3 regions of the Mediterraneibacter flintii genome follow, and region 1 is predicted to be linked to each of the others. Evidence: riboswitches for the same ligand, from Rfam matches in the RefSeq annotation. Region 1 holds a riboswitch; each other region holds the start of a gene.

Evidence for each region. A riboswitch is a leader RNA that binds a small molecule or an ion and turns the genes downstream of it on or off. The one in region 1 is predicted to bind thiamine pyrophosphate.
Region 2: it holds a riboswitch for thiamine pyrophosphate, as region 1 does, so the genes downstream of both, thiM (hydroxyethylthiazole kinase) here and thiC (phosphomethylpyrimidine synthase ThiC) in region 1, are expected to answer to the same signal.
Region 3: it holds a riboswitch for thiamine pyrophosphate, as region 1 does, so the genes downstream of both, ACZ5C4_RS02700 (energy-coupled thiamine transporter ThiT) here and thiC (phosphomethylpyrimidine synthase ThiC) in region 1, are expected to answer to the same signal.

The regions. Positions count from the first base shown of each region.
Region 1 covers NZ_AP031405.1:3,365,512-3,375,473, reverse strand. Annotated here, with positions in the region: gene ACZ5C4_RS16155 (DEAD/DEAH box helicase family protein) at 1-1,916, shown strand, start outside; TPP riboswitch at 1,998-2,108, shown strand; gene thiC (phosphomethylpyrimidine synthase ThiC) at 2,325-3,629, shown strand; gene ACZ5C4_RS16145 (hydantoinase/oxoprolinase N-terminal domain-containing protein) at 3,757-5,619, opposite strand; gene ACZ5C4_RS16140 (flavin reductase family protein) at 5,623-6,198, opposite strand; gene ACZ5C4_RS16135 (cobalamin-dependent protein) at 6,423-8,189, shown strand; gene ACZ5C4_RS16130 (DMT family transporter) at 8,212-9,132, shown strand; gene ACZ5C4_RS16125 (DMT family transporter) at 9,178-9,962, shown strand, end outside.
Region 2 covers NZ_AP031405.1:1,277,338-1,287,299, reverse strand. Annotated here, with positions in the region: gene ACZ5C4_RS06140 (Na+/H+ antiporter NhaC family protein) at 1-360, opposite strand, end outside; gene ACZ5C4_RS06135 (helix-turn-helix domain-containing protein) at 469-1,362, opposite strand; gene thiD (bifunctional hydroxymethylpyrimidine kinase/phosphomethylpyrimidine kinase) at 1,563-2,390, opposite strand; gene ACZ5C4_RS06125 (HAD family hydrolase) at 2,444-3,100, opposite strand; gene thiE (thiamine phosphate synthase) at 3,106-3,774, opposite strand; gene thiM (hydroxyethylthiazole kinase) at 3,761-4,582, opposite strand; TPP riboswitch at 4,647-4,758, opposite strand; gene thiW (energy coupling factor transporter S component ThiW) at 4,756-5,268, opposite strand; gene ACZ5C4_RS06105 (YbaK/EbsC family protein) at 5,539-6,006, shown strand; gene ACZ5C4_RS06100 (SufB/SufD family protein) at 6,065-6,985, opposite strand; gene ACZ5C4_RS06095 (ATP-binding cassette domain-containing protein) at 6,975-7,721, opposite strand; gene ACZ5C4_RS06090 (LysR family transcriptional regulator) at 7,764-8,642, opposite strand; gene ACZ5C4_RS06085 (YeiH family protein) at 8,937-9,944, shown strand.
Region 3 covers NZ_AP031405.1:573,240-583,201, reverse strand. Annotated here, with positions in the region: gene ACZ5C4_RS02730 (Gfo/Idh/MocA family protein) at 1-977, opposite strand, end outside; gene ACZ5C4_RS02725 (aldo/keto reductase) at 1,057-1,953, opposite strand; gene ACZ5C4_RS02720 (carbohydrate ABC transporter permease) at 1,969-2,808, opposite strand; gene ACZ5C4_RS02715 (carbohydrate ABC transporter permease) at 2,827-3,741, opposite strand; gene ACZ5C4_RS02710 (ABC transporter substrate-binding protein) at 3,889-5,184, opposite strand; gene ACZ5C4_RS02705 (LacI family DNA-binding transcriptional regulator) at 5,427-6,443, opposite strand; gene ACZ5C4_RS02700 (energy-coupled thiamine transporter ThiT) at 6,642-7,307, opposite strand; TPP riboswitch at 7,349-7,454, opposite strand; gene ACZ5C4_RS02695 (hypothetical protein) at 7,508-7,750, opposite strand; gene ACZ5C4_RS02690 (carbohydrate kinase family protein) at 8,074-9,036, shown strand; gene ACZ5C4_RS02685 (EFR1 family ferrodoxin) at 9,063-9,827, opposite strand.

The DNA of each region.
Region 1 (9,962 bases):
GTATTTATAAAAAATATCAGGCGATTTTTGAATATTTTGACGCGCTGCTGCTTGGTATGACAGCGACTCCGAAAGACGAAGTGGGTAAAAATACATATGAGATTTTTGATTTAGAAAGAAATGTGCCTACTTATGCATATGAACTGGGACAGGCGGTAAAAGAAGGGTATCTGGTGGACTATACAACTTTGGAATATAAGACCCGGATTATGGAAAATGGGGTTCACTATGATGAACTTTCGGAAGAGGAAAAGGAAGAATTTGAGGAAACATTCGGAGACGATGAGAATATCGAAAGAGATATTTCCAGTACTGCGATTAATGAGTGGCTGTTTAATAAAGACACAATCAAAAAGGTTCTGCAGGAGTTGATGGAAAAAGGGATAAAAGTAGAGGGAGGGGATAAATTAGGGAAAACAATTATTTTTGCAAAAAATAGCTCCCATGCAAAAGAGATTGTAAGAATCTTCCATTCTATGTACCCAGAGTACGGTGCGGATTTTATTAAGCAGATAGATTACAGTATCAAATATGGAGATACTTTGATTGATGATTTCAGCATGAAGGAAAAAATGCCGCAGATAGCAGTTTCTGTGGACATGCTGGATACAGGGATTGACATACCGGAGATTTTGAATCTGGTATTTTTTAAAAAAGTAAGAAGCTGTTCTAAATTTTGGCAGATGATAGGCAGAGGAACAAGGCTTTGCCCGAATCTCTTTGCGCCGGGACAGGATAAGGAACAATTTTTGATATTGGATTTTTGCAGTAATTTTGAGTTCTTTCGAGTGAACAGACGCGGAATAGAAGTGAAACCAGGTGAAACACTGGCAGAAAGGATATTTAACTGTAAAGTAGATATTGCTAGAGCATTACAAGAATCTCAATTTAAAGAAGAGGAGTATGTGCAATACCGGGCAGACCTGGTAAACGGACTAAAAAATGAGATAGTGCAGTTGGATAATCGAAGCTTTCGTGTTAAACAGCATTTGCAATATGTAGAAAAATATAGAGATGAGATGGCGTGGAGGACGCTGGAAGCAATAGCGGTTTCTGAGTTGAAGAGACACATAGCGCCGTTGATTGTACCGAAGAAAGAGGAGGAATTGGCAAGGAGATTTGACTATTTGATATATAGCATTGAACTTGCCGATTTTCAGCATAAAAATGCAACGCAGAATAAAAGGGCGGTAACAGCTGCAGCGGAAGAATTGACAAAAAAATTTGGAATTCCGCAGGTTGAAGAACAGAAGAGCAGTATTGAAAAAATATTAGAAAAGGGCTTCTGGGATAATGCGACAGTTTTTGATGTGGAAGGTATAAGACTGGCGCTTAGAAATTTGATTCAATTTATTGACAGAGAAGAAAGAAAAATTTATTATACGAATTTTTCGGATAATATTTCAGAAGAGAAATGTGGAGAAGCCATACATATAGAAAATAATCTGGAAAACTATCGAAAGAAAGTAGAGTTTTATCTGAAAGAGCATAAGGATAATCTTGCAGTATATAAACTCCGTCAGAATAAAAAGCTGACAGATACAGATATGCAGGAACTAGAACGGATACTGTGGAAAGAGTTAGGAACGCAGGAAGACTATCGAAGAGAATATGGAGACACTCCGGTAGGCAGACTGGTGAGAAAGATTGTAGGAGTAGATCGGCAGGCCGTTAACGAAGCATTTAGTGAATTCCTAAACGAAGAAAAACTAAATATAAATCAGATTCGATTTGTTCGTCTTATGATCGATTATATTGTGGTAAACGGAAATATTGAAGATAATTCTGTACTCCAAAAGGAGCCGTTTAAAAGTGCAGGCAGTATTATAAAGCTGTTTGAAGAAAATATGAATACTGCCCGCCAGATATTAAATATTGCAGATACGATTAAAAAAAATTCAGAGGAAACAGCATAAAATCCATTTAAAGTTGTATAAACCGCAATTTATTACACAAAAGAATTGCAATCCTGTCTGTCTATGTATTATAATATTTTTATAAGAAAAAAGGGGTGCTCGCGTATAAAGCGGGCTGAGAGTAAGCTGAATTGCTTTAACCCATAACCTGATTTGGATAATGCCAACGTAGGGATATACAGCAGATGGACAGATGTATGAAAAGATCTGACTGCCGCAAAGTATACAAGTACGTTGCGGCAGTTTTTTTGATGGTTTAGAAGCTTTACCTTTAAAGTAAGTGACAAAAGCTTCTGTCTTTTGTTTCTTAATAGAACGTATCAGATAAACTGTTGCAGCAGATACAGGCGCCTTTCGTGGAAAACAGCATTATCCGGTACAGGATAAAGAGAAAGGTGGAAGAATATGATGAGAAACTATGCAACACAGATGGAAGCGGCAAGGAAGAGGATTGTAACAGAAGAATTAAAGAAAGTGGCGGAAAAAGAGCAGATAACGGTAGAAGAATTATTACCTTTGGTGGCTGCAGGAAAAGTAGTCATCTGCGCAAATAAAAATCATACTTGTCTCGATCCAGAGGGAGTAGGTTCTATGTTGCGCACAAAAATCAACGTGAACTTAGGGGTTTCAAGAGATTGTAAAGATTATGATATAGAAATGCGTAAAGTTATGGAAGCAGTCAATATGGGAGCACATTCTATCATGGATCTTTCTTCCCATGGCGATACAATTCCGTTTCGAAGAAAACTGACAGCAGAATGCCCGGCGATGATTGGAACTGTTCCGGTGTACGATTCGGTTATTCATTATCAAAGGGATCTAGACACTCTTTCGGCAAAAGATTTTATTGATGTCATCCGACTGCATGCAAGAGATGGGGTAGATTTTGTAACGCTGCATTGCGGAATTACAAGGAAGACAATAGATCAGATACGAAATCATAAGCGGAAAATGAATATTGTATCTAGAGGCGGTTCTCTTGTTTTTGCATGGATGTGTATGACTGGAGAGGAAAATCCTTTTTATGAATATTACGATGAAATCTTGGATATATGTAGGGAATATGATGTGACAATTTCCCTGGGAGATGCATGCCGACCGGGCTGCCTTGCGGATGCAACGGATGTCTGCCAGATGGAAGAACTCATCCGTCTTGGAGAGCTTACAAAGCGCGCTTGGGAGAAGGATGTACAGGTAATGGTGGAAGGTCCAGGGCATATGCCGTTGGATCAGATCGCGGCAAATATGAAAGTGCAGCAATCTATATGCCAGGGAGCGCCATTTTATGTATTAGGCCCTCTGGTAACAGATATTGCTCCAGGATATGACCATATTACAGCGGCGATTGGAGGGGCAGTTGCTGCGGCTGCGGGCGCTGCATTTCTGTGCTACGTGACACCTGCAGAGCATTTGGCGCTGCCGAATATAGATGATGTAAAGCAGGGAATTATTGCATCGAAAATTGCAGCACATGCGGCAGACATTGCGAAAGGAGTAAGAGGAGCCAGGGATATAGACGACCAAATGGCAGACGCGCGCAGAGCGCTCGACTGGGAAGCACAATGGGCGTGTGCTTTAGATCCGGAGACAGCGAAGGCAATTCGGGATGACAGAAGTCCGGAGCATGATGATACTTGCTCTATGTGCGGAAAATTCTGTGCGGTTCGCAGTATGAATAAAGCACTGGCAGGAGAACATATTGATATTTTATAAAATAGAGGTATATATTTACGACAGTAGAAATAGAAAAAGGCCAATACTCCAGAAAATGAATGAGAGTATTGGCTTTTTATTACAATGTTCCTGGTTATAGAAACGTTAAGGCCAATACTTGGTATTGTCATATTGAAAAGCGCGGATCTGTAGCCACTGCACGGATAATGCTCTGTATATATTTCCCGCAGACATAATCTGCATCCAGGGAAATAATGACCTCAAGAGAACGTCCACCGGCACGGATTGCCTTTTCCTGTGCGTAGCTTCCTAGATGAGTTTGAGCATATTCTTCCGCCGCTTCTTTTGAATGAAATTCGAGACGCATATCTGGCATGAAAAGAACATATATATCCTGTTCTTTTTGATAGCGCACGATTGCTTCGGCATATTCTGAAACGGGGCAGAGTGCAGCGCCAATAGCATTTGCGACATCGGAATGCGGTGGTATATCTAATTCTACACTAAGTGTTTCGGCAGCAGGTAGAAGCCATGCGGCAGCAGGAGCGCCGATACCAATGATTGGACGTAAAGGACTCACTCTGTTGTGATCATAAGTTTCTGTAATTTCTTCACAGAGGTCTACAATCATTTGACGGATTGTATCTTCACATGTGTAAAGCAAAGTTTCAAGTGCTATACCTGCTGCACGCGCTGTTATTTTTGCTCCGAGTATCGATGCCTTGTCATCCCATGCAAGGTAATCTCCGCGGATATGCTTGATATCAGTAGGAGTCATGCCAGTTTTGATGACTAATCCTTTAGCAACCAGATAATTAAGACTAGATTCGAGGTGCTCTTTCTGGACAAAATTTAACATTTCATCCTGGGAACACGGTCTGGATATAGCATGATAAATTGCTTTATCGCAGTTGTTTAGCCGTATTCCGGAAGCTGTCTTTTCGCTTTTATAGTAAAGAGGAAGGGAAGTTCCTTTCTCTGCTTCAATTTTTAAAAGTGTTTCTAGTATTTGGCTGTTTTTACTGGCAGCAACACAGAGAGGCTCTACACGTTCTGAACAAATACGGACGGCTTTTTCGTGGACGTGTATATGACTGTCACCTCCGACGCCAAAAGTATAGATATTAGCGGCTCGTATATGAGTTTGCCAGCAGTCAACGGTTGCTCCATTGGGATTGATATAGACACTGCCGTTTTCGATGATGGCAATATCAGAAGTTGTTCCGCCCATATCATAAACGAGAGCTTCTTTTTTATTGGTAAGAAATTTAGCACCGATGATACTCGCAGCTGGGCCTGACAATACTGTATCTACAGGGCGTTCTACAGCCATATCCTCCTGCATTAATGTACCGTCTCCTTTGACAACCATAATTGGGGCAGTAATGGAGTATGCTTTTAATGCCTGCTTTACCGCGGCAAGAAAATCACTTATGATAGTGATCAGTCCTGCATTTAGTATCGTTGTGATTGTTCTTTCATAATACCCGAGATTTCCAGAAAGATCGTGAGCACAAAATACTGGAAGGGTAGAGTGCTCCTGGATAATCTGTTTAACTTGCAGTTCGTGAGAAGGATTGCGGATGCTAAGGTAGCCGGAAACGGCGATGGAGTCCACAGTACGATTGAAGGTGCTAACAATTTCTTTGATTTCATTTTCATCCACAGAAAACAGGATATTGCCGTGAAGATCAATCCTACCCTGCACTAAATAGACAGACTCCGCAGGAAGAGGCTCATTGAGCATTTTCCCTATTAGAATTAATCCGACTCTACAGTTTTTTTTCTCAACAATTGCATTTGTAGCTAATGTTGTTGAAAGTGAGACAGAAACAATTTGGTTTTTATGTGCAAAATCTAGTTTACGGATTGAATTTTTGATACCGGTTACAAGGTTTTCTTTGGTTGTTAAAGCTTTGGCTTTACATATGAGCTTTTTATCACGGCTGTTTAATATTACACTGTCTGTATAGGTTCCTCCTGTATCTATACCGAGAATATACGTTTCTGCTGCTATATCCTTATCCATTTGTCACTCCTTTAAATAATCACTTCCTGCTTCAAATGCTTTGCCTACTTTCACGTTATGACTGTAATATTCTGCATGAAATTCATCATAAAGCAAAACATTTAGTTTCAGAGGATCTATGGCGCCTTTTTCATCCAGTACATTTTCAGAGGCGCTCATATTTACTATATCACCAATCACACAGTACATGTAATCGTTGTGGATAATTTCTTCAAGCTTACATTCCATAACAACAGGAAGCTCTGTAAGCACCGGTGCGTATACATAAGTACTTTTTACCGCTGCCATTTTAGACTTGATGAATTTATCCGCCACGTCATTTCCGCTGACTGTGCCGAAATAATCTGCTTCTTTAAGGTGCTGCATGTCTGCGATACCAACAGTAAAAGCCTGAGTAGCTTTGATGTTCTGCGCAGTCTTATGAGTTTCATCCAGAAAGAGTGCTATTTTATGGCGATGGCAGAGTTGTCCCCATGCAGCAGTCATTGTGTTTATAGTTCCATTTTCATTATACGTTGCGGCTATCAGAACTGGCATAGGGAAAATGCCAGGTGCCGGACCAAAATTTTTTCGCTTCATATCGGATTTCCTTTCATCAATATATTAAGTCTGCTGTAACAGATTATAATTAAAATACACTTTGTCAAAAATAAAACAAATATACTTTTGGCTACTACATATTTATCAAAAAGTATATTTTCACATTAACAGAATTCAAATATCTTTTTATTGCAATTATATTTACCATGGTAATAGAGAGAATCAGAGTCACTATGGATAATTTTAGAGGAGGGGACACATATATGGATCATTCTAATACGATTTCTTATATTCGTAATATACTAGATAAAAATCTGCCAGACGGCAGGGTGCTTCTGAAAGAAGGAAGAAAAATCGGAGAAAGCATCGAGATGGGACGCGGTAAATTTCTGCGAGAAACAGGATACGACAGTTATTTCGATTACAAAGAAGAATGTGTCCGAGAAGGAAAAATAGAATGGTTTACACTGATGGGATTATCTTCCTGGGAAGAACACAAAGCCGGTATTCGTGAGTTTAAGGCAATGTGTGATCGATGCGGCTTTGAGATGAATATGTTTTTAAATATTTTCAATATGCGTATGGGACTTCCAAAAGAGATGCGGGAAGGGGCACCCGGTGGTGCTTCATTTATGCTGGAGAGTCCAGAAGAATATTTAGAAGCAATGGAGATTGTTCCAGCGGAATTCGGTTTTACAGATCACCATCTGTCAGCACCTAACACACTTGAAAGTACAATCAATGCCGTCAAGGCAGGCTCCAGGCTTCTTGGAACATTTTCAGAAATCACATTCGATTATCCCGGCTTTCACGATAATGTGAAACGGTTTGGCGACACGGTCAAATCACTTGGAATTTGTTCGACAAAATATGATCAGCATATGAATGTTTTAGGTTATATGGAGGATGGAATTGCGGGCTTCTTTTCAGATTGTGCCTCATTTGTCGCATATGCATTGCTTGAAAAATATATTGTAACAGATTTGTGCGGCGCCAGATATTGTCTTGGATTTGGAGGGCTTCTCCATGAGGGACCACCGCGCGTGGCGCTGGCTATGGCGCTCGCAGAAGTGCTTTCAGAACCAGGACAAAGAGGTGTGCTTTATATTAACAGTTCCACAACAATGCAGTGGGATCACGATATAGATGCGAATTATGGCTCTTCTGCACAGGAATTTTTGCTTGAAATTCTAGTGGAAAAGAAGTACAAACTCGGCATGGGCTTCCTTCCGGTATCGATAACAGAAGCTCTGCAAGTACCGACAACACAGGAACTTTTTAATATTTTTTCAGTGGGAAAAAGGATAGAAGAACGCTCCGATGAATGGCTTGAACTAATGGATTTTACTCCTCTTGAGAAGATGAGAGACGTGATGATTGAAAAAGGGACTTGGATGTTCAATAATATGTTGAAAACATTTGAGCAGGCAGGAGTCGACATTGGAGATCCTCTGCAGATGTTGCTGTTGCTTAAGAAGTACAATTATGCAAAACTTGAGACAGACTTTCATCCAAGTATGGAGGAGTGTGGCATCTTTAGACCATATTATCCTACAGTACTAGGCCGTATGACAATAGAAATGAGAGACAAGATTTGTGACAGGCTGAATGAAGCAGAAATGAAGGAATGCTTAAAGGGAAAAAAGATAGTAGTATGCTCTGCAGATGTGCATACGTATGGACTCAACTTGGTAGAATCTGTTTTAAGTTATGCTGGGGCGGAAGTCATAAATGGCGGGCTTAGCGTAGACCCAATCGATATACTGGAACTTGCGGATGAAGAGGGGACCCGATTGATTGGTATCAGTGTCCACAGTGGACAATCCTATAATTATGCCAGACAGCTTGCAAAACTATGCAGCGAACGCGGCAAAGACTATTACATCTTTATGGGAGGCAAATTAAACGGAATTCTGCCAGGGGATACAGAACCTAGTGATTGTACCGAATTAATCAATGAGTTAGGGATTCATGGCATTGATGATTTGTTTGAAAGCATATCGAAGATAGTACATGAAAACGATAAATAAAATGTTTGAAAAGGAAAGGGATATGATGAATAAAACGAAAAGTATTTGGGATAAAACACTTTTTAGCGCGGGTGCGCTTACTCTTTGTTCAATCATATGGGGAAGCGGGTATTTAGTGAACAAAATAGGGATTGAGAAGGCTGAACTTTCTCCGGAAGCACTTCTATTTGCAAGGCAGTTTATCGCTACAATCTGTATTGCAGTGATTTTTAGGAAAAAGCTTCAGTCATCTTACCGGAAAGGTGATTGGAAAGGGGGTGCGATAGCAGGAGGATTCTTCGTTGCGGCTACTATGTTTCAGACTTATGGGTTATCCAATACCTCTCCTGGGGTTGCTGCCTTTTTGACTACCACTTATGTTGTAATCGTTCCACTTTTATGGTGGGCACTCAAAAAAGAAAAGCCATCTAAGATTATAGCGGTGTGCAGCGTTCTCGCTGTTATAGGAATTGGGCTGCTTTCTTTGACGGAAGGAATGGCAATGAAGCCTGGAGATATGCTCGTGCTTGTATGTGCCTTTATGTTTTCCGGATATATTATGAGCATCAGTATCTTTGCAAGAGATATGGATGAAATTGTACTAGCATTTTTGATGTTTTTGTTCTGTACTATCTATTCATTCATCTTGTTTATGATAAATGATGGCAATTGGAAACAGTTCTTGAGTACGCCAGCTATAGCGTCCATACTTTACTTAGCTCTTGCTTATACGTTTTTTTCAAATACTATCCAGGTATTTGCACAGGCGCATATCAGAGCAGGGCTGGCGGCAATTCTGCTTTCGCTTGAATCCCTATTCGGAGCGATGTTTGGTATCATCGGCGGGTATGACAAATTGTCAGCGCGGTTTGTTCTTGGGGGAGTGTGTATGATTGTAGCGGTAATGCTTCCTGCCTTTGAGGATTATTTAAAAGAGAAGAAGGAAATGGCAGAAGAGAAATAACATTTGGCAAATATATAAAACAATAACGATAAAAAGGAGCACATGATGGAAAAGAAAAACATATGGAAGAATACAATTGTATGTGTGATTGCACTTATTTTATGTAATGTTATGTGGGGAGGCGGCTATTTAGTACAGAAAATTGGACTTGAAAGCGCAGCACTTTCCCCGGAAGCATTGCTGTTTTCACGTGAATTTATTGCGACAATTTGCATCGCAGTAATATTCAGAAAAAGAATACGGTCTGCATATCAAAAAGGGGATTGGAAAGGTGGTGCGATTGGAGCAGGTTTTTTTGTTGCAGGTACTATGTTTCAGACATATGGTCTAACCAACACCTCACCAGGAGTTGCAGCTTTCTTAACGACTACATATGTAGTGATTGTGCCTCTTCTATGGTGGCTGATAAAAAAAGAAAAACCGTCTAAAATTATTCTGCTGTGTAGCATTCTTGCAATCGTCGGAATTGGTCTGCTTTCCCTTACAGATGGGTTTAAGATGAGGCCAGCGGATATACTGGTGTTGGTATGTGCGTTGATGTTCTCCGGCTATATTATGAGTGTCAGTGTTTTTGCAAGAAATGTAGATGAAATTGTTTTTGCATTTTTATTGTTTTTATTCTGCTCCATTTATTCGTTTATACTATTCTTGGCAAACGATGGAAATTGGAAACAATTCTTAAGTTTACCGGCAATCCTTACTGTATTATACTTGGCTCTTTTCTTTACATTTATCTCAAATACATTGCAGGTATATGCACAGGCATATTTAAGGCCAGGTCTAGCTGCTATTTTGCTTTCACTGGAATCGTTGTTTGGAGCACTGTTTGG
Region 2 (9,962 bases), 2.1 Mb from region 1:
ATCGTCTACAAAGATTAAAACCCCAAGTCCAGTTGTCGCAAGCAATGCACTTTTCTTACTTTTGATTTTTTTGCCCGCCCAGTTTCCATATGCAGACGAGCCTCCTGATTTTGCCATAAGTACGATAATCATGCCGAGCAGTACATCAAAGATAAGAATATTTAAGTTCATACTGTTCTTCATAATCTCAAAAAATGATACAAATGCGTTCCAGGGATCAAACCCACTGTATAAAAATGCTCCTACAGCAACTCCTATAAAAAGTGAGCTATACACTTCCTTCGTAATAAAAGCAAGAAGGATTGCGAGAAGCGGCGGCACTAGTGACCACCATGTTCCGATAAAAATTGAACCGTCCATGAAAAAACCTCTCTCTCTTTCCTTTAGACTCTCAGCAGCCTTTCTGCCAACAGACATTATATACATTTTATCGAATCTTCCCGCAATATACAATCTTTTTCTTGCTTTTTACGGCTCCTCCTTATAAATTCCATTGATAATGATAGAGGCAATCCCGCAAAACAAAGCGCCAATCGGATAGCATATCCAGCATATTTCCCATTTTCCAAATATAAATCCACCTATAAGAAACAGAATGGTAGCAAATATCATAATGCATCCGCACCACATTCCCTGGAGACGTTCTTTTTGAGATGATTTCGGCTTGTTCTCTTCATTGTATTCTTTGATATTAAATTTTGACTTCTGCATGCCAGCATAGACTAGAAGCCCTGTTCCAACCGCAATAAACAAAAGCAGCACTGCATTATAGATTTCCTTTGTATATCCCTTAGCTTCTGGAAACTGTTCACTAAGTGCCGATACAACAACGCCTGCTAAAATTACCCCAATTCCTCCTGTAATAAAAACCGGAAATTTTTCTTCAAACCTCTCTATTTCCTCTTCCTTATAAAATGGCTGAATCTTCGGATTTTTCTCTGCAAACCTTCTATGCTGAAGTCCTGTCGCCACAAGTACCAGCGCTCCTGCTATCACGAAACTAAATGTCACTAAATCTGATATATATGCCGGCGCATAAAAGGAATCTGCCAGTATACCGCCTGCTACTCCTAAAATAATCAATTCGATCCCAATAACAATCCTTTTGGAAAAGCGATTCATATGGCTGTCATATCCTGCCGTATCCTCTGCCAAGTCCTCTTTTGCCTCTCCTCTTAAGAGCGTATCCATAGAACACCCGAACATTTCACATAACTGCAGTATCTTTTCCATTTCTGGATAGGATGCATCTGCCTCCCACTTAGATATGGTCTGCCGAGACACACAAAGCTGTTCTGCTAATTGTTCCTGGGTAATATTCTTTCTTTTTCTATAAAATTGCAGATTCTGACCTAAACTCATTTTTAACTTCCTGCCTTTCTTCCTTTTCTTGACCGGTCTGGACGTATGTTTTCATCCTCCCCGATTATATGAAAATCCTTATGTAAGCACAAGCAAAATGAGGTTGCATTTAGAGAAAATCATGTAAATTTTCGGTTGCATGATAGGATAGGGGAATTTTCCTTCCCTGTCCGCCGCGATACCGCAGCCAGCTCACAGCATTACTGTTTACTGTCCTTGTTCTGCGTCTTCTCTTTCGTATATTTTCCTTTTATATCAAAAGCATGGTTCATTGGGCCGCTTCCTGCTCCTAGATCAAGCATTGCCGACAGTGCTCCCGATATGTACTCTTTTGCCCGTCTGACAGATTCATTCATAGAAAACCCTTTTGCCAGATTCGAAGCAATCGCACTGGATAACGTACATCCTGTACCGTGTGTATTTGGATTATGGATACGTTTTCCGTAAAACCACCGGCAGACTCCTTGGGAATACAACAGATCATTGGCGTCATTTAACTGGTGTCCGCCTTTTAACAATACAGCACAGTGATAGAGCTTGCCAATTATCTCCGCTGCTGCTGTCATATCTTCTTCCGTTTTTATCTCTATTCCTGAAAGCACCTCCGCCTCTGGAATATTGGGAGTTACTATATCCGACAGAGGAAGTAATTTCTCCTTCAATACCGAAACCGCATCATCATTGATTAATTTTGCTCCGCTGGTCGCTACCATTACCGGATCTACGACAATCTGCTTGGCATGGTACTCTTTTAATTTTTCTGCTATCGCCTGTATCAATCCGGCGGAGGATACCATCCCGATTTTTACCGCATCCGGACGAATATCTGTAAATATACTGTCTAACTGCTCCTTCAAAAATGCAGGTGTCACTTCCATAATCCCTGCTACACCGGTTGTATTCTGTGCAGTTAAGGCTGTCACTGCACTCATAGCAAATACACCGTTTACCGTCATTGTCTTAATGTCTGCCTGGATGCCGGCGCCTCCGCTGGAATCACTGCCAGCAATTGTCAATGCTGTTTTCATGTTTGTCTCCTTTCATAGTGTCAGTGTCAATTTCTGCTCTCTGCTTCTCTATCTTAAGATGCTCTTTTATAAAACAGCTCAAAATCCGAAAATTCTGGCAGATAAATATCTGCTGTATTCCAAATCCTCGCAAGCTGCTTGTCATTCGCTTTGTCATACACAGCTGCTGTCCTAAATCCGGCTTTTTTTGCCGTCAACACAGCATGATACGCGTCCTCAAACACCCATGTATTTTTAGGTTCTGTATCCATCTGAAGCGCCGCTGCCAGATAAATATCTGGATGTGACTTTCCACTGCCTACTTCAGAACAAGTAAAAATCCCCTGAAAATAAGAATACACCTTTAACCGTTTCAACGCTGCTTCTGTATTCTTCCTGTCTCCGGCCGTTGCGATTGACATAGGAATATTCCGTGCTCTAAATTCATTCAGATACTGCCTTACCCCCTCTTTTAAGGGAACTTTCTCTCTATAAAACTTTGCTACCTGTTCGCTAAGTCCCTGCACTACCTGCGGCACTGTAAGAGTGAGCCCATATACATCAATCAAATATGCCGCCCCTTCCTCCATGCTCATCTCGAACAGAATATTTCCTAAGCCTTTCTCTGCCGTAATTCCTAAGCCTTTCAAATATAATTCACCTAAGTTCTCCCAAATTGGCATGGAATTCAAAAGAGTCCCATCTACATCAAATATGACGCCTTTTATCATTTTGCTTATATTGTCCCTTTCTTTTTCCCTGACATTCTGTCTATCATTTCTTCGGCAAGTCTATGCAGCCGCCTTGCCGCTTCCTTTATATCTGGCTGTGCAAAAATAGCGCTGATAACTGCTATTCCGCAGATCCCGCTTCCTTCCAGCTTCATCACATTCCTTTCGTTAATTCCGCCGATGGCAATGACAGGGATATCTACTGCTTCGCAAATTTCCTTCAAAGTCTCATGGCTTACCTCTTTTGCGTCCTCCTTTGTTCCCGTTGCAAATACCGATCCGACCCCCAGATAATCTACACCGTGTCTCTGAGCTTCCAGAGCTTGTTCTACTGTCTGTACCGAAACTCCAATTATTTTTTCCTTTCCCAATGTGACACGTACATCCTTTGCTTCCATATCACTTTGCCCTACATGCACGCCATCTGCATCTATAGCCTTTGCTATCTCTACATCATCATTAATCACGAATGGTGTCTTATATTTTTCACAGAGTGCTTTTATCTCCCTTGCTTCCTTTAGAAATTCTTTCTTCTCCAAATTTTTTTCTCTGAGCTGTATGAAGGTGGCGCCTCCTTTCAACGCCTCTTCCACCTGTTCATACAACGTTTTTCCTGCCAGCCATCTTCTGTCTGTTACCGCGTAGAGCAACAGGCTTTCTTTAGAACACCTCATATTTTGCACCTCTTTCTAATTCATCCTCTGTCATATTATAGACTGCGTCAATAATCCGACTGCGGTATGCCGAGTTTCCGTCCCCTCTCTGCATATATTTCCAGCCAATTTCTCCCGCAAGCCCCATCACACAGACAGATGCCGCCGCTGCCGCCAGACGTTCTTCTGGATTTGCTGCCAAATATGCTGCCATCATGCCGGATAACTGGCAGCCGGTGCCTGTAATCTTTCCCATCTCCGGACGTCCGTTCCGAATCACATAGCATGTGTCACCATCTGAAACCAGATCAATCGCTCCTGTCACCGCAATAATAGAACCGCTTTCCTTCGCAAATTCCTTTACAAAGTCGATTGCAGTCTTTAAATTTTCCTCTGTTACTGTATCGGCGACATCCGCATCTACGCCTTTTGTAGTCCCCTTCCCATATGCCAATGTCTTTATTTCCGATATATTTCCCCGAATGGCCGTCAGGTTGATTTTTCTCATTAATTCCAGCGCTGTATTCGTGCGCAAGGTGCTTGCTCCTGCCCCAACTGGATCGAGCAAAACCGGATGTCCTAATTCGTTGGCCTTCTTTCCCGCTTTAAACATCCCCTCTATACTGGTCTTATGCAAGGTGCCAATATTGATGTTCAAACCAGAGCAAATAGAAGTAATGTCTTCTACATCCTCCGCTTCATCCGACATAATCGGACTTCCCCCGCATGCCAAAAGAATATTTGCCACATCATTGACCGTAACATAATTTGTAATATTGTGGATCAGCGGTGCTGTCTTTTTGACTTGTAACATGCATTGTTTTATCATACGTCAACTCCTCCTATATTTCATAAATAGTAAAAAGCAGGTATACCAATGAGGTATACCCGCTACAAATGCGTTTATATTCTCCCTACGTTGGCATTATCCAAATCAGGTTACGGGTCTAGGCGCTTCAGCCTACTCTCAGCCTGCTTCGCACGCAAGCTCCCCTATTATTTTTATTGATACTTCAAGTTTCCCAGATACACATCTAGTATTTTCATTTTTTTCATTGCAGTGACAAGCACTACTGCCAAAATAGTACCACCAAAACTAGAGATGAAAAATGGAACTACAAAGCCAAACACTGCGCTTTTACTTCCCATCAAAAGTACAGCGACCGGATAGCTCAAAAGTCCTCCGATAACAGATGTTCCAAACAGCTCTCCCGCATATGCATATGGAAGATGTTTTCCATATTTGTACAATATGCCGCATAGAAATGCCCCACACATAGACCCTGGAAATGCAAGCAGTGTCCCCGTTCCCATCAAATTTCGCAAAAGACTTGTCACAAATGCCATTCCTACTGCGTACCCCGGCCCCAAAAACACGCCACTTAATATATTAATAAAATGCTGAATCGGAGCACACTTTGAGGCGCCGACCGGAATAGATAATGGCGAACATACAATACCGACAGCTACAAGAATACCTGCCAAAGCAAGTTTTTTCACGTGATTGTTTTTCATATTAACCTCCTGAAATAACGGTCGATACTCACTGGTATCCTCTCACTCCGGAACACGGATTCCCTCGCAGGTTATTTTCGTACCTCGTACGTAAAGTACAGTAAAAACCCAGACGGCGCTCCCCGCCCAGGAAAACTTTTGTCGGATATCCGGAAATATCTTATCACAATCTACTTTTACTGTAAAGACGATTCTGTTATAATAAAAAACGGCAGTAAAATCAAATCTGTCTTTTCACCATGATTTTGTAATTCAATAAAGGAGTTTACTATGTCCGTACAAATCGTTAAAAATTATTTTAAAAACAATAATATAAATAAAGAAATAATAGAGTTTCCCGTTTCCAGTGCAACCGTTGAACTGGCAGCCCAGGCCGCCGGAGTAGAACCTGCCCGTATCGCTAAAACCCTTTCTTTTTACACAAAAGAACGGGACGCGGCCATCCTAATCGTAACAGCAGGAGACATGAAAATAGATAATAGTAAATTCAAACATTTCTTTGGAATGAAGGCAAAAATGTTATCTGCTGATGATGTAGAAGCTTATACAGGGCATGCAATCGGGGGAGTTTGTCCCTTTGGAAATCCGGATACAGCAGTTACTTATTTAGATATATCTTTAAAGCGTTTTACCACTGTATTTCCTGCTGCCGGCAGTTCAAATTCGGCCGTAGAATTAACCTGTGGTGAACTAGAAAAATATGCCAATACAAAAGAATGGATTGATGTATGTAAATAAAAAAGTGGGAACCCCCCACTTTTTTATTTACATATCTACTGTATTGAATTCTTCTCTTTTATTTCAGGAAATTCTCTATAATTACTGCCTCTGCTTCTTCTGCATTAAGCCCGAATGTCCGCAGCTTTGTAAGCTGTTCATCATTAATTCTTCCTATTGCTGCTTCATGTATAATCTGCGCATCTATATGTCTTGCATTAATTTCTGGAATAGAGCTGATTTCAGCCTCATCCATAATAATGGAGTCGCACTGAATATGTGCATGACAAAGGTTATTTCCTATTGCTTTTGGATGAAATACCTGCCTGGAAGTCCCCTTTGCTACAGAACGTGACACAATCCGCGCAGAACTGTTTTCTCCATTTAGATACACATCCATATTCGAAACTGCTGTCTGATCTTCATGCGTCATCAGCTTTTCTGTCACAAAAAGCTTTGCGTTTTCTGCCAGTTCAATATAATTTTCCCTTTCTGTAGAATCTACCCCTTTAATTTGGGATGTCTCAAGCGTAAAGACTGAATTTTCTCCCACATATATCTTTGTAACTGGATTCAGCACTTTTTTTCCAGTTCCATTGCCTTGCGCATAATGATTTTCTACATATTTTACATTGGCATTTTTTCCTACATGGAACGTATGAATACCGTCATGTCTTGTCTCACTGCATCCTTCTCCATGAATTCCACAGCCGGCAACGATTGTGACGTCTGCTCCATCTTCAATATAAAAATCGTTATATACAACGTCAATCCCTTCTTTGGACATCACGACAGGTATATGCACCTGCTCGTCTTTTGCTTCCCCACTGATATGAATGTCAATTCCCGCCTTATCCGCTTTTTTTACTATCTGGATATGTCTGCTGTCTCCATGACACACAGCCATACCGTTCAATCTTAAATTATATGCTCCCTCCTGCTTAAATCCATAGGAATCTATTACATTTAATACATCCTGCGTCACTTTATTAAGCTCCATAGAGATCCCCTCCTTTTTGTCTGCGGCATTCACAGGAATCTAACTCTTTTCCAAATAAGCTCGGCATAATTTCTTCTGCTGCACCGATGGATTCTAACTTTCCTTCGGAAATAACCATAATTCTATCTGCCATCTGAATAATTCGCTCTTGATGCGAAATCAAAATCAAACTTTCCTTCTTCTCTTTGTGAATCTGTTCAAACCGTTTAATCAGCATAGAAAAACTCCACAAGTCGATTCCGGCTTCTGGTTCATCAAAAATACAAAGTGCATGTCGTTTCGCCAAAACCGTCGCAATCTCAATCCGCTTCATTTCTCCGCCGGATAATGTTGCATCTGCCTCTCTGTCGATATATTCCCTGGCGCATAAGCCTACACTGCTAAGCAGCTCACAACAGGTTTTTTCATCCAGCACTTTTCCCGCTGCAAGAGACAACAGCCTTCTTACAGTCATTCCTTTAAAGCGTGGAGGCTGCTGAAATGCAAAACCAATTCCGGCTTTCGCCCTCTCGTCAATTGACAGTTCTGTAATATCCTGTCCGTCCAAATAAATTTTCCCCGCTGTCTCTTTGTAAATCCCCATCAGCAGCTTTGCCAAAGTAGATTTACCGCCTCCATTGGGTCCTGTAATCACCAGCATTTCTCCATCCTGCACAGTAAAACTGACATCTGAGAGAATTTCTGACTGCCGCCCTTCTTCTAGAATATCATATAATAAATGTTCTACCTGTAACACTTGAATCACTTCCTTTTACTAATCTTGTGTATTGTCTGTTTCTTATACCGAAAATCTCCGGAATATTTCTTTGAAACGATCGGCATAGATGCTTCCTCGTCTCCAAAGAAAAGTGAAATCATGGAAAATCTGAAAGTCTTTCAGACATATCTTTTGCATTTCTCCTTTTTCCAGTTCTTCCCTGACTGCAACTTCATATAAAAATGTAATACCGCATCCCGCTTTTGTCAACTCTTTAATCGTCTGCAGGCTTCCTACTTCCATAGATTTTTTAAAATCCTCCAGACTGTAATTCTGAGAGCTTAAAAATCTTTCCAGCACTTCTCTTGTACCAGAGCCTAGTTCACGAAGTAAAAGACGCTCTCCAAACAAGTCCTCTACTTTCTCTGGCTTCTTCAAAAATGAATAATTTCTGCCACAGACAGCAATATATCTTTCTGTGGAATAATGTAGAAAATCATATTCTCTTTTCTTAAAAAAACCTTCTACAATCGCAAAATCTATCTTGCCCTCATCTAGTCTATTTAACAAAGCATTTGTATTTTCCACTTCCATATGTATTTTCGCATCGGGATATCTGGACAAATACTTTTGCAAAACCTTGCCCATGAGCGCGTCTCCTACTGTTCTGGTCGCTCCAAACCGTATTTCCTTTAATTCTTCCCCTTCTCTTATCATTTCATTCTGAAGAAAAAGCTCATCATGTTTCATAGTCAGTGAAGCGTTTCTAAGCAGTTCTCCTGCATTTGTCAAACGTAGTTTTTTCCCTTCATAGTGAAACAGCTTTGTATGGTAATACTTCTCTAGAAAACGAATATGCTGTGAGACTGCCGGCTGCGTAATATGCAGTTCCTCTGATGCCCTTGTAAAATTCATACACTGACAAACTGTCAAAAATGTTTCCATCCGAAAATCAAGCATGACAACCCCTCTTAATCTTCAACCTCTTAACTGTATCTTCTTGTGAACAAATGCGGGATACTCGTTTATTCGAATAGCCCGCACTCCTTATATGCTGAATCCTCAGCTTTATATTAACTACTCCCTGCACCTATCATAACATATATTTATTATAAAATAAATATATATAATTATATTTTATTATATTTTTATGCTATTATTTTTTAGACGGCAAATACACCTGGTAAATTTTGTATACTGTACCGGTACATTGCCTGTTTGTTACATATTATCTGTCAATTGGAGGATTTTATTATGAACTTTATAAAAAGAAATGGGGCCGGAATCGCACTTTGCCTAGTTATTTCTATACCAGCATGGTTTTTAGGTCAAATATTCCCTGTAATTGGAGGGCCTGTATTTTCTATCCTATTTGGGATGGTGCTTACGCTTCTTATAACCAAAAAAGACACGCTTGCCGGAGGGATCCAATTCACTTCCAAAAAGATCTTACAGGCAGCCGTTATACTTCTGGGATTCGGTATGAATCTTACTGAAATCCTGGCAAAAGGAAAACAGTCTCTCCCCATTATCCTCTCTACCATTGCCACATCTCTGGCAATTTCATTCCTGCTTTATAAAGCATTGAAATTAAGGCCTAATAATGCCATTTTAGTAGGCGTCGGTTCCTCTATCTGCGGCGGCAGCGCCATCGCCGCCACAGCTCCTGTAATCCATGCTTCCGATGAGGAAGTCGCACAGTCTATCTCTGTTATCTTCCTCTTCAATGTCCTTGCAGCACTTCTCTTTCCTGCACTAGGCCAGGTTCTCCATCTAAGCAATGAAGGTTTCGGGTTGTTTGCAGGAACGGCAATCAATGATACCTCTTCTGTCACAGCGGCCGCTGCTGCATGGGACGGCATGCATGCCAGCCACACACTGGAATCTGCAACCATTGTCAAAATGACTCGAACGTTGGCAATTATTCCAATTACACTCGTACTCGCCCTCTACAGAGGGAAAAAGGAAAAAAATAAAAAAGACTCTTCCTTCAGCCTGAAAAAGTCTTTCCCATTCTTTGTTTTATTCTTCATTCTCGCCAGCGTAATTACAACTGTTTTCCAACTGCCTGCCACAGTCACTGCACCTTTAAAAGAATGTAGCAAGTTCTTAATTGTAATGGCAATGGCAGCAATCGGATTAAACACAAACATTATAAAGCTTGTGCGTACCGGAGGAAAACCGATTTTTACCGGATTTTGCTGCTGGACAGGAATTACCCTGGTAAGTCTTGGAATGCAACATATCCTGCATATATGGTAAAGCTCTAAATTTTGCTAC
Region 3 (9,962 bases), 2.8 Mb from region 1:
AAACTGTAAAATTCTTGTCCTGTCTTTACATATTCTCCCATCTTCATCATACATGTCGCAACTGCAATCTCGTCATCATTAAATCGGGCATTTTTAAATGGATTTTTATATAAGAATTCTTCTCCCAGCATAATTCCATAATGCGCCCACTCCTGATTTCCATAAACACCTAAGTCAATCCTGTTTAATTCCTGGGTAACAGGTATATTTTCTTCTGTCAGATAACGAATTGTCATATCATCAATCTCCCCGCGTACTCCCTGCACAGTCAACTGGCGGGTACGGATAAAAGAATGATACTGTGCCGGATCTGAAAAGTCAAAATAGGCCACTGTCCCATTGTCAAACTCCAGCGTCAGGCGATCTCTAGAACACTGGAATACTTCTCCGTCAAATATCATTCCGTCACGTCCATATGTCTCTGTCACATCAAACCAGAACCTTTTTCCATATATCACTACATTCTCAAAGCCTGCATTTAAAAATCTGCGGATGATGCTCGCTCCATGATACCCATGTAGAGCAGAGACGTTAATATTCTCTACTCTTCCGATTTTCCCTTCTTTGATCACCTTTTCCCATGCTGCATATAATGGCTGTACAAAATACTGCTCTGCGACCTGAATTTTTGCCTGATATTTTTCATATGCTTTCCAGACACTGTTCAGCGCCTCTATATCTTCTCCCGGCGGTGTCTCACACAAAACCGGAATCCCTTTTTCAAAAAGCTTCGGAAGATATCCGGAAATAATCCCACGCTTGATGGCAAGTACCACATAATCGGGATGGTCTGCCTCCAGTTCTTCTATTGTCTGTACAACCTCCACATCATGGACCTTTTTAAACTGCTCTCCCTTTTTCTTGTCCCGTATCAGAACTTTCGTCAATTCAAACTGCTGCGGCAGCGCTTTTGCAATGCGGATATAAAATTCTGCTCTCCAGCCGGAACCAATCAGTCCAAATCTAATCTTTTTCATTTCCATTCTTCCTCCAATCCAGTTTCATAAAGCGTTTCCTCACCACTTTAAACGCTCATCTTATAAGCCATACATTTCTCTACGGTACAGGAAATCCTCTGGATGCCTCCAAAATCTGATACCATTCATCATAGGAAAGTTTTATCTCTAAAGCCTCCACAGCTTTTTTCATTCTGTCCGTCTGCATTGTACCGGTAATTGCCGCGATTCTGACAGGATGGATAAACAGCCATGCATACATGATCGTATCGATTGTCGTGCCGTATCTGGACGCGATTTCTTCTAATACGCTTCGTAGGCGTACTGACTGTTCATCTTCTCCACTAAATACACTACCTCCGCCAAGAGGAGACCATGCCATAAGCGGCATCCTTCTTGTAAATGCATCATCTGTCACGCCGTTAAAATAATTTTCTGTATTCTTAACAGACAATTCTATCTGGTTAATCACAATTTTATTTTTCATATAGCTTTGCAGCATTTCTACCTGAGAAGGCATGAAATTAGACACGCCAATATAACGTACTTTTCCTTCCTTTACCAGAGTGTCCAGCGCTTCTGCTGTTTCTGCCGGATCAGCTAATGGATCTGGACGATGTACCAACAGGAGGTCTACATAATCCGTACCTAGATTTACAAGAGACGCTTCCATCTCTTTTTTGATTTCTTGTTTAGAGGATTCATAATAAATCGTCTTGTTTCCATTTTTTCCCGGAAGTACGATTCCTGTCTTTGTCACGATCTGCATTTTTTTCCGCAGCTCTGGTTTTTTTCTCAAAACCGCGTCGCCAAATAATTTCTCGCAGGTATATCCTCCATACACCGGCGCATGGTCAAACGTAGTGATCCCCATTTCCATACACTCTTCTACAAATCTTAGAAAGGTATCCCCTTCCATCCCAGCATCAGCAGCACGCATGCATCCCGCTACCACCTGAGATATTTCAAATGCTTCGTCTATTTTTACTGTTTTCATTTTGTCTTACTCTCCTTATTCTTTTACTCCGCCTGTCGTCAGTCCGGCAATAATCTTTTTCTGGAAAATCAATACCAGAATTATCAGCGGAACTGTCACAATGACAGAACCTGCCGCCATATCACCCCAAGGCATTTCATAATTGCTTGGGAACATGGCGATTCCTACCGGTACTGTTCTCATCAAGTCATTTGTCATGAAGGTCAGCGCATAGATATATTCATTCCATGCATTGATAAATACAATCAAAGCTACAGAAAAAATAGCCGGTTTGATAAGCGGAAGCATAATTTTAAAGAAAATTCCGGCACGGGAACACCCATCTATAGAAGCCGCCTCTTCAAAGCCCTTAGGAAGCTGTGAGAAGAAATTCGTCAGAAGCCAGATCGCAAGCGGCAGTGCAAATGTAATATACGGGATAATCAAACCCGGATACGTATTCAACAGATTGAACTGCTTTAACAACAGATAAATTGGGCTCAATGTCGCAATCGCAGGGAACATAGAGATACTTAAAATCGCCATTAAAAGAATCTTCTTTCCCTTGAATCTCAGCCGCGCAAGCGCATATGCCGCAGAAGCTCCTACCAAGAGGCCTAATACAGTCGTGCAGACTGCCACGATAAAACTATTCATTAAATATCTGCCGAAAGGATGTTTTTCAAATACATTAAAATAATATTGTATATTTATCTCGCTTGGAATCCATTTCGCCGGTATAGCTGAAATCTCTGACATCGGTTTAATCGATGTCAGAAACTGCCACAGAAACGGCAGAATAATAATCCCTACAAAGACGATGACAAATAGATAAAAGAAAATCTGTTTGATTCCATGTGTCATTTTTCTGTTCATTTGTCCACCCTCTTTCTATCAGTCTAATGAACCGGTCAGCTGGTCGCCCATCGCCCTCATATAGATCAGGCTGATGATAAACACAATGACAAACACCAATACCGCCATCGCAGAACCATACCCAAAGTCTAAGAATTTCATCAAGTTGTTGTACGCATACAGAGATACGCTTTCCGTCTGATTTGCACCTCCGGTCATAACAGACACCAGATCGTATACACGAAACGCATCCAGTGTACGGAACAAAAGTGCGACTAATACTGTACCCTTTACATTTGGTAAAGTGACATATCGGAATCTTTGAAAGACATTCGCCCCGTCAATCTTTGCTGCTTCATAAAGATCCTCCGGAATCATCTGCAGACCTGCCAAAATCAACAGCGCCATATACGGAGCTGTTTTCCATACATCCGTAATAACAAGTGCCATAAAGGAGCCGTCTGCGGTGCTTAACCACGCCTGATAACTGTCAATAATCCCCAGCTTGTACAATATATCGTTGAACAGCCCGTACTGGTCGTTGTAAATGAACTTCCACATCAGCGCCGAAACGGATGTCGGGATTGCCCACGGAATTAAAATTGCCGCGCGGACTAGTCCCTTGCCACGAAATGCTTTATTCATCACAAGCGCCGCCGCAAAGCCGATGAGTAATTCAAAAAACACAGTAGTAACTGTAAATTTCAATGTAAATAAAATAGAGTTTAGGGCTCTTTCATCTTTTAAAATATTTATATAATTTTCCAGGCCGATAAATGGATAGCCGCTGCCTGGATCCGTCAGTACCATCTCATGGAGACTCAACCAGATTGTGCGTAGAACTGGATATACTGCTATGATCAAAAGCATGATAATCGCAGGCGCCATCATAATCCAGGCATCCCTTGTCTCGGTTTTCTGGAGAGTATTATACTTTTTCTTCTTACCCGTCATAGTTGCCTCCTTAAACAAAGCGGGCAAGCCCACTTCAAATTGATTGTCCCTCTGTCCTAAAGAGCTTTTGTCTCTTATGCGCCGCCGCGCTGCTGCCCAGAAGACAGGTTTTATGTTACGCGGCGTGCGCACGATTACACGAAGTGCTTATTTTTCGCTGTTTAGTTCTTCGATTTCACTTTGCAGTGTATTTAATGCATCTTCTACCTCTGCCTCTCCTGTCAATGCCTGGTGAATGTTTCTCTGAATTGCATCAGAAACTTTTGCATACTGTGGAGACATTGGTCTTGACTTTCCTGTCATAATAATGTCATAGAAATCTGCATAAAATGGAATTTCTTCCAAAATTTCCTCATCTGTATACACATCTTTTACTACCGGCGGCTGTGAAGAAATCAGTGTCATTTCTTTCTGTGTTTCTGCACTTGTCATATAGTTGATAAACTCTATTGCTGCTTCCTTCTGTTCATCGCTGATTGCATTATTTACAACAAGATCCAGCCCGCCCAGACATGTATGAGATTCTTCCCCACTTGGGCCTGTCGGAAGCTTGGTAGCTGCAATTTTTCCTGTCACCTTAGAGCCTTCGTCCTGTCCACTTGACCAGAATCCTGACCAATCACGGATAAACAAACACTTACCCTCTTTAAATACCTGCTCACTTTCTGTCTCCGTATAGGTGGTGACACCCTCTGGCGCATACTCGTCTACCAGTGTTTTCATAATATTGGTCGCTTCGATATTATTTTCAGAATTTACGACCGGCTTTCCGTCTTCATCTAGTATATCTCCGCCATTACCCCATACATATTCTACCCAGTTTGTTACAAGTGCTTCAGCCTGTGCTGCCTGGAAGTCAGCGCCATATTCGATTCCATTTGTACCAACTGCCTTGTCGGCCAGCTCCATCCAGCCTTCCCATGTAGTGGGAACCTCTGCTCCAAGTGCTTCCAATACATCTGTCCGGTAGAACAGAACACTGGAGTTTGTAAACCACGGTGCTGCCACCAGTTTTCCGTCATAAGTTGCACCCGCTACCGGTCCTTCCAGCATTGCGCTTGTATCGACCTTGTCTGTTAGATCCATCAGCCATCCGGCAGAAGCAAATTCTGAAACATATACGACATCAAGTCCCATAATATCTACGCTCGTGTCTCCGGAAGCCAGTTTATTCACGAAGTCATCGTGAACCTGGTTTGCATCCTGTGGAAGTAGAACCGTCTCAACCTGTATCTTATCCTGACTTTCATTAAACTTGTCCACAATCTGCTGCGTAGGTTCTCCCACACCCTGGTCAAAAGAAAAGTGCAGGGTAATCTTGTCTCCAGAGCCTCCACCGGAACCGCTGTTTCCGTCTTTGTTCCCGCCGCATCCTGCCAATCCAGCAACCATCGTGGCCGCTATCATACACGCTGCAATTTGTTTCATTCTCTTTTTCATCATGTTTCCTCCTTTTAAATTTATTATTTTATATAATTCCCCTTTTTGGGAGAATCTTCTGGCATTGGAAAGCGTTTTCCTTTTTTGACAAAAAACTGAATATTCTTTCTTTTAAGAATATTCCTTTTTAATTCTCATCCTTTTCTCAAATTATTGAACTATCATTTTCTTTTTATCTATTAGGAAAGCGTTTTCCTATCAACTATTTTGAAAGAGCTGAAACCAACTTCAGCTCTTGACCTTCTTTATTTTAATACTTTTACAGTACCTCTCCGAATAATCTTGTGAGGTACATAATGTGTAGAGGCTTTTGTTTTACTCCCCGTCATATATTTCAACAATTCCTTCGCCGCAATCTCCCCTTCCTCAAAATAAGGAATCCTAACAGTAGACAACTCCGGCCTGAAATAAGTAGCAAAATCTAAATCATCAAATCCGATTACAGATATTTCTTCTGGAACGCCTATTCCTTGGCCATTCAAAAACTGTACTGCCCCGATTGCAATCAAATCACTTCCCGTTACCACGGCTGTAGGAAGAATACTATTCTCTTCATAGATGCGCTTCATACCTTCATATCCCCCCTGAAAAGAAAACTGTACCTGTTCAATATATGAATACGGGACGGAAATCTTCAGTGCACTGAGTGCTTCCTTATACCCTTTCAGCCGCTTCTGTCCAGAAGAAAAATCATACTCTGGACCTCCTAAATATGCAATTCTCTCATGCCCGTTTTCATGCAGGAACATCACAACATCATAAAGTGCCTGTACATTATCATGTGTCACTGTATCAATTATATTTTCTTTTACGGAGCATTCCTGCGTCACAAGGACAACCGGATAATCCTTTCTCTGCATAGCATCGACCAATTCCTGATTAACGTCCACTCCCGCGAAAAGAACGCCGTCAATCTGCCTGTCCTCAAGAATGTTCAAAAGATTTAATTCCCGTTCAAGCTCTCCCCCCGATTCACATACCATAATCGTATACCCTTTGTTGGAACATACACTATTGATCCCCTTTGTCAGAGCTCCGAAAACCGCATTGGAAATATCTGGTACTATAACGCCTACGATATTTGTCTTTTTTGTAATTAATCCCTGCGCCAATGCGTTTGGTGTAAAATGATTTTTTTCTATAATCCGGTATACTCTTTCTTTTAATTCCGGACTCACTGGCTTTGTGTTATTTATCACCCTGGAAACAGTAGAAATGGAAACTCCTGCTTCCTTCGCAATATCTGCAATCGTAACCGCCATATAAGTTCTCCTTTTACAAAGCAGGAAATCGTTTTCCTATTTGCCTATATAATAGCACTGTATCTTGACTACGTCAATGTCTTTTTCCCATCCTGGCTTTTTTTGTGGATAACTTATAATTTTACATATCATTTATTGTACAGATTTACAATAAACACTTCTATGGATTTCATCATTCCTCTGCCCCGGCACTCACTTTTATTCTAAGGCCATCTGTCGAATCCGGTTCAGTCCTTTTGCCACAGCAGGAATAGAAATAATCACCAGCGTAATCGCCCCTTCTGCAAGAATGTAGCTGTAATTATATGCAATTGGATAAATACTCTTTAAAGATTGCGGAAAATTATCCGGCATATAACTCATCCAGTACAGGTATCCTCCCAGTGCATGAAAAGCCCCTCGCGCAATCACAGCGACAATATAACCTTTGACTAGCCCGTATCTGCTTTTTGCAAAGAATCCTGCTGTCCCCAATGCTGCAAAGGCAAGAATATAATCGCAGCATACCTGAAAAAAGGACAACACATAAGGTTCCTGCAAAAACTGCAAAAGTCCGTATGCAAAGCCCACCAAAATTCCAGTCTTCGGCCCATACCAGTTTCCTACCAAGACAATGAACAGCATACTACACAGGGTCACACTGCCTCCCCAGGGCATTTCAAATACTTTTAAATAAGATGTCAGAAACGCTAATGCAATCGCCATACCGCAAAATACAAGCTGTTTTGCTGTCATCTTCTTTTTCTCCGAGGTTTTTCCTGCAAAGAAAGACGCTGCTATAAATAGAAGGATTCCAGCGACAATACTCACCGCATAACCTGCTGCCGTCAGACTGCCTTCCCCATTCACTAATAGATCAAACATAAAAACCCTCCTTGTTATTTTTTGAAAACAAGGAGGGCACAATCCCACATACCGTAAATCCCTACGTTGGCATTATCCAAATCAGGTTATGGGTCGAAGTTATAAACTTCCTCTCAGCCTGTAGCACAAGCTCCCCTTGTTATCATTCCTATGTATTTGATTTTTATCATAAACATAAATACGGTAAATGTCAAGCAACACTATTTATTTTCCTGCCCGAAACCAGCGAAGGACAACTCACACCCTTTTCCTACTCTGCTGCATATATTCACTGCTCTTCCCATAATCTGCGGATACTTTTCTCTGTCTACATCTACAAACAGGCAAGTATTGTCCATTACAAATGTAATCTCTCCAGCCCCTTCAATTTCCCGTATCTCCCTTAATATTTCTTCTGCCGTCTCTTCTGTAATTTTCTTTGACAATCGGTAATATCTTCCCATTGTACAGACCTTCTTTCCTTTTATGAACTTCCAGCTTTAGAATACTGATATATATCAGATTGGTTAGCAATCGCTAACTTCATATTATTAGAGTAGCACTGCTTTCATAGACTGTCAACGTATATTCTTAGGCTCTACTCGACTCCTTATTATTTTTTCTTATGCATGTAAATCGATTTCTCGCCTAAAAAGTCTGTCTATCCTTCTATGACAAATATATATGGATATGATATAATTTTAGCATCCAGCCGTTTTTATCTGTATTTCTCTGATGAAGACGGCCGACATACCTTTTATTTTTAGAGCATGAGGAGGCTGCGAAAATGAATATACATACTCACACAACACCAGAAGTCCTTTGTATTGGTCAGGTTCTTATGGACTGTATCATAAAAGGATGGAACAGTGCTTCTTATAAAGAACGTGTGCAGACTGCTGATTCTGTCACTTTGTCCCCTGGCGGAGATGCATTCAATGAGTCCGTTGTTTTATCCCGTCTGGGTCACAGCGTACAGACTGTCTGTGTCCTCGGAAACGATCTTGCCAGAGATATATTAACCAACCTCCTTACTGACAGCGGAATATGTACAACCAATATCATCCGTAATAACGCGGTACACACTCCTATTGCCCCTCTACTCGTAGACGCTGATGGAAATCGAAAATCGATCAATGCCTTTTTCTGTCTGAACGATTTCTTACAGATTTCCCATTCTCTGTTTAAAAAGGTACAGATAGTCTCTCTTGCCAGTCTTTTCAGACCACCCTTAACATGCCCAGAAATCATTACTAAAATCTGCCGTGATGCAAAAGCTTCCGGAGCCATTGTAACAGCGGATACCAAACTTCCGCTTCAAACACCCGTCACACTTGAAGACATCAAGGAAGCCTTGTCTTATATTGACTATATCTTCCCCAATGAAGAAGAGGCCAGATTTTATACAAAGAAAAAAGACTACGCTGATATGGCAGAAGTCTTTTTAAACTATGGGGTTAAAAATGTCATCATCAAAACCGGACAGAATGGATGCTTTGCTAAAAATCATAAGATAAGTCTTTCCATGCCTGCATTCAGAGTAAACGCAATAGACAGTACTGGAGCCGGCGATAATTTTGCCGCAGGTTTTCTTTCTGCTCTCCTGCGCGGCAGTTCATTTAAAAATGCCTTGTCTTTTGCCTCTGCCTGCGCTGCCATCTGTGTCCAGTCTGTCGGAGCTACTTCTGGTGTGCAAAGCAGAGCACAGGCGGAAAAATTTCTTTCTGATACAGGATACTGTCCGGTATAATTCTCAACTAAACACTCACTGCCAGCTCATATCTCTCTCATCTGTCCGTATGGGCAGCGGTATCTCGGTTTACCCGCGCTTTTCTTTCCGTATTCAATTGCCTTTGTGGGACAGACTGTAATACATGCCATACAATGTGTACACTTGTTGTGCCACTTAGGTTTTCTCTCCTCCATTGTAATGTTATTCAACGGGCAGGCATCTGCACATTTTCTGCATCCAATACACTGGTCGTCTGCCCAAAATTTTTTTGCATGTACTACTGCTGGATAAAATAGAATGTTAATCGGTCCGCTTAAAACTGCGCCCATGAACCCTTCTTTTTCCTTCTCCAGCGTTTTCCCCTCTGCAATCTGTTCTATCACTGCATCAATCTTGGGGTCTGCTTTCGCAATAATCTCTTTTGCTTCCATCTCATCAGGTGCAGAAAACATGGCAATATAATTTTCTGGCATAACAATCTCCGCACATCCTCGGTAAAGAAACTCTTTTTTACGGCAGAGCTTTCTTATATACTTTGCCGCATTTCCAATTTCTCCTCCGCAGTTCATCACAAAATATGCTTCTGGTGTACCATAAAATCTGGATTTTAAAATCCACTCCTCCACAACCTTCGGTATCCTCCAAGAATAGGTTGGCAATACAAAAATCAGCCGTTCGGGTGTCTTTCCTTTAAAAAGTCGATGGTTCTTAATCTCCTGGTTTAATGAGCAGATTCTTTCATCTAACGCCTGGGAAATTCGTTCTGCAATATAAGCGCTATTTCCCGTTCCTGAAAAATAAAATATCATTTTATTCACCTTCTTTTTATATTTTTTTCGCAGTCATACAGGATGCCATACATTTGTATTATTATATCATATATTTCTTATTCTTTATAATTTCATGTATCCCTATACATAATAGCCTACTTAAAATATGCTTAG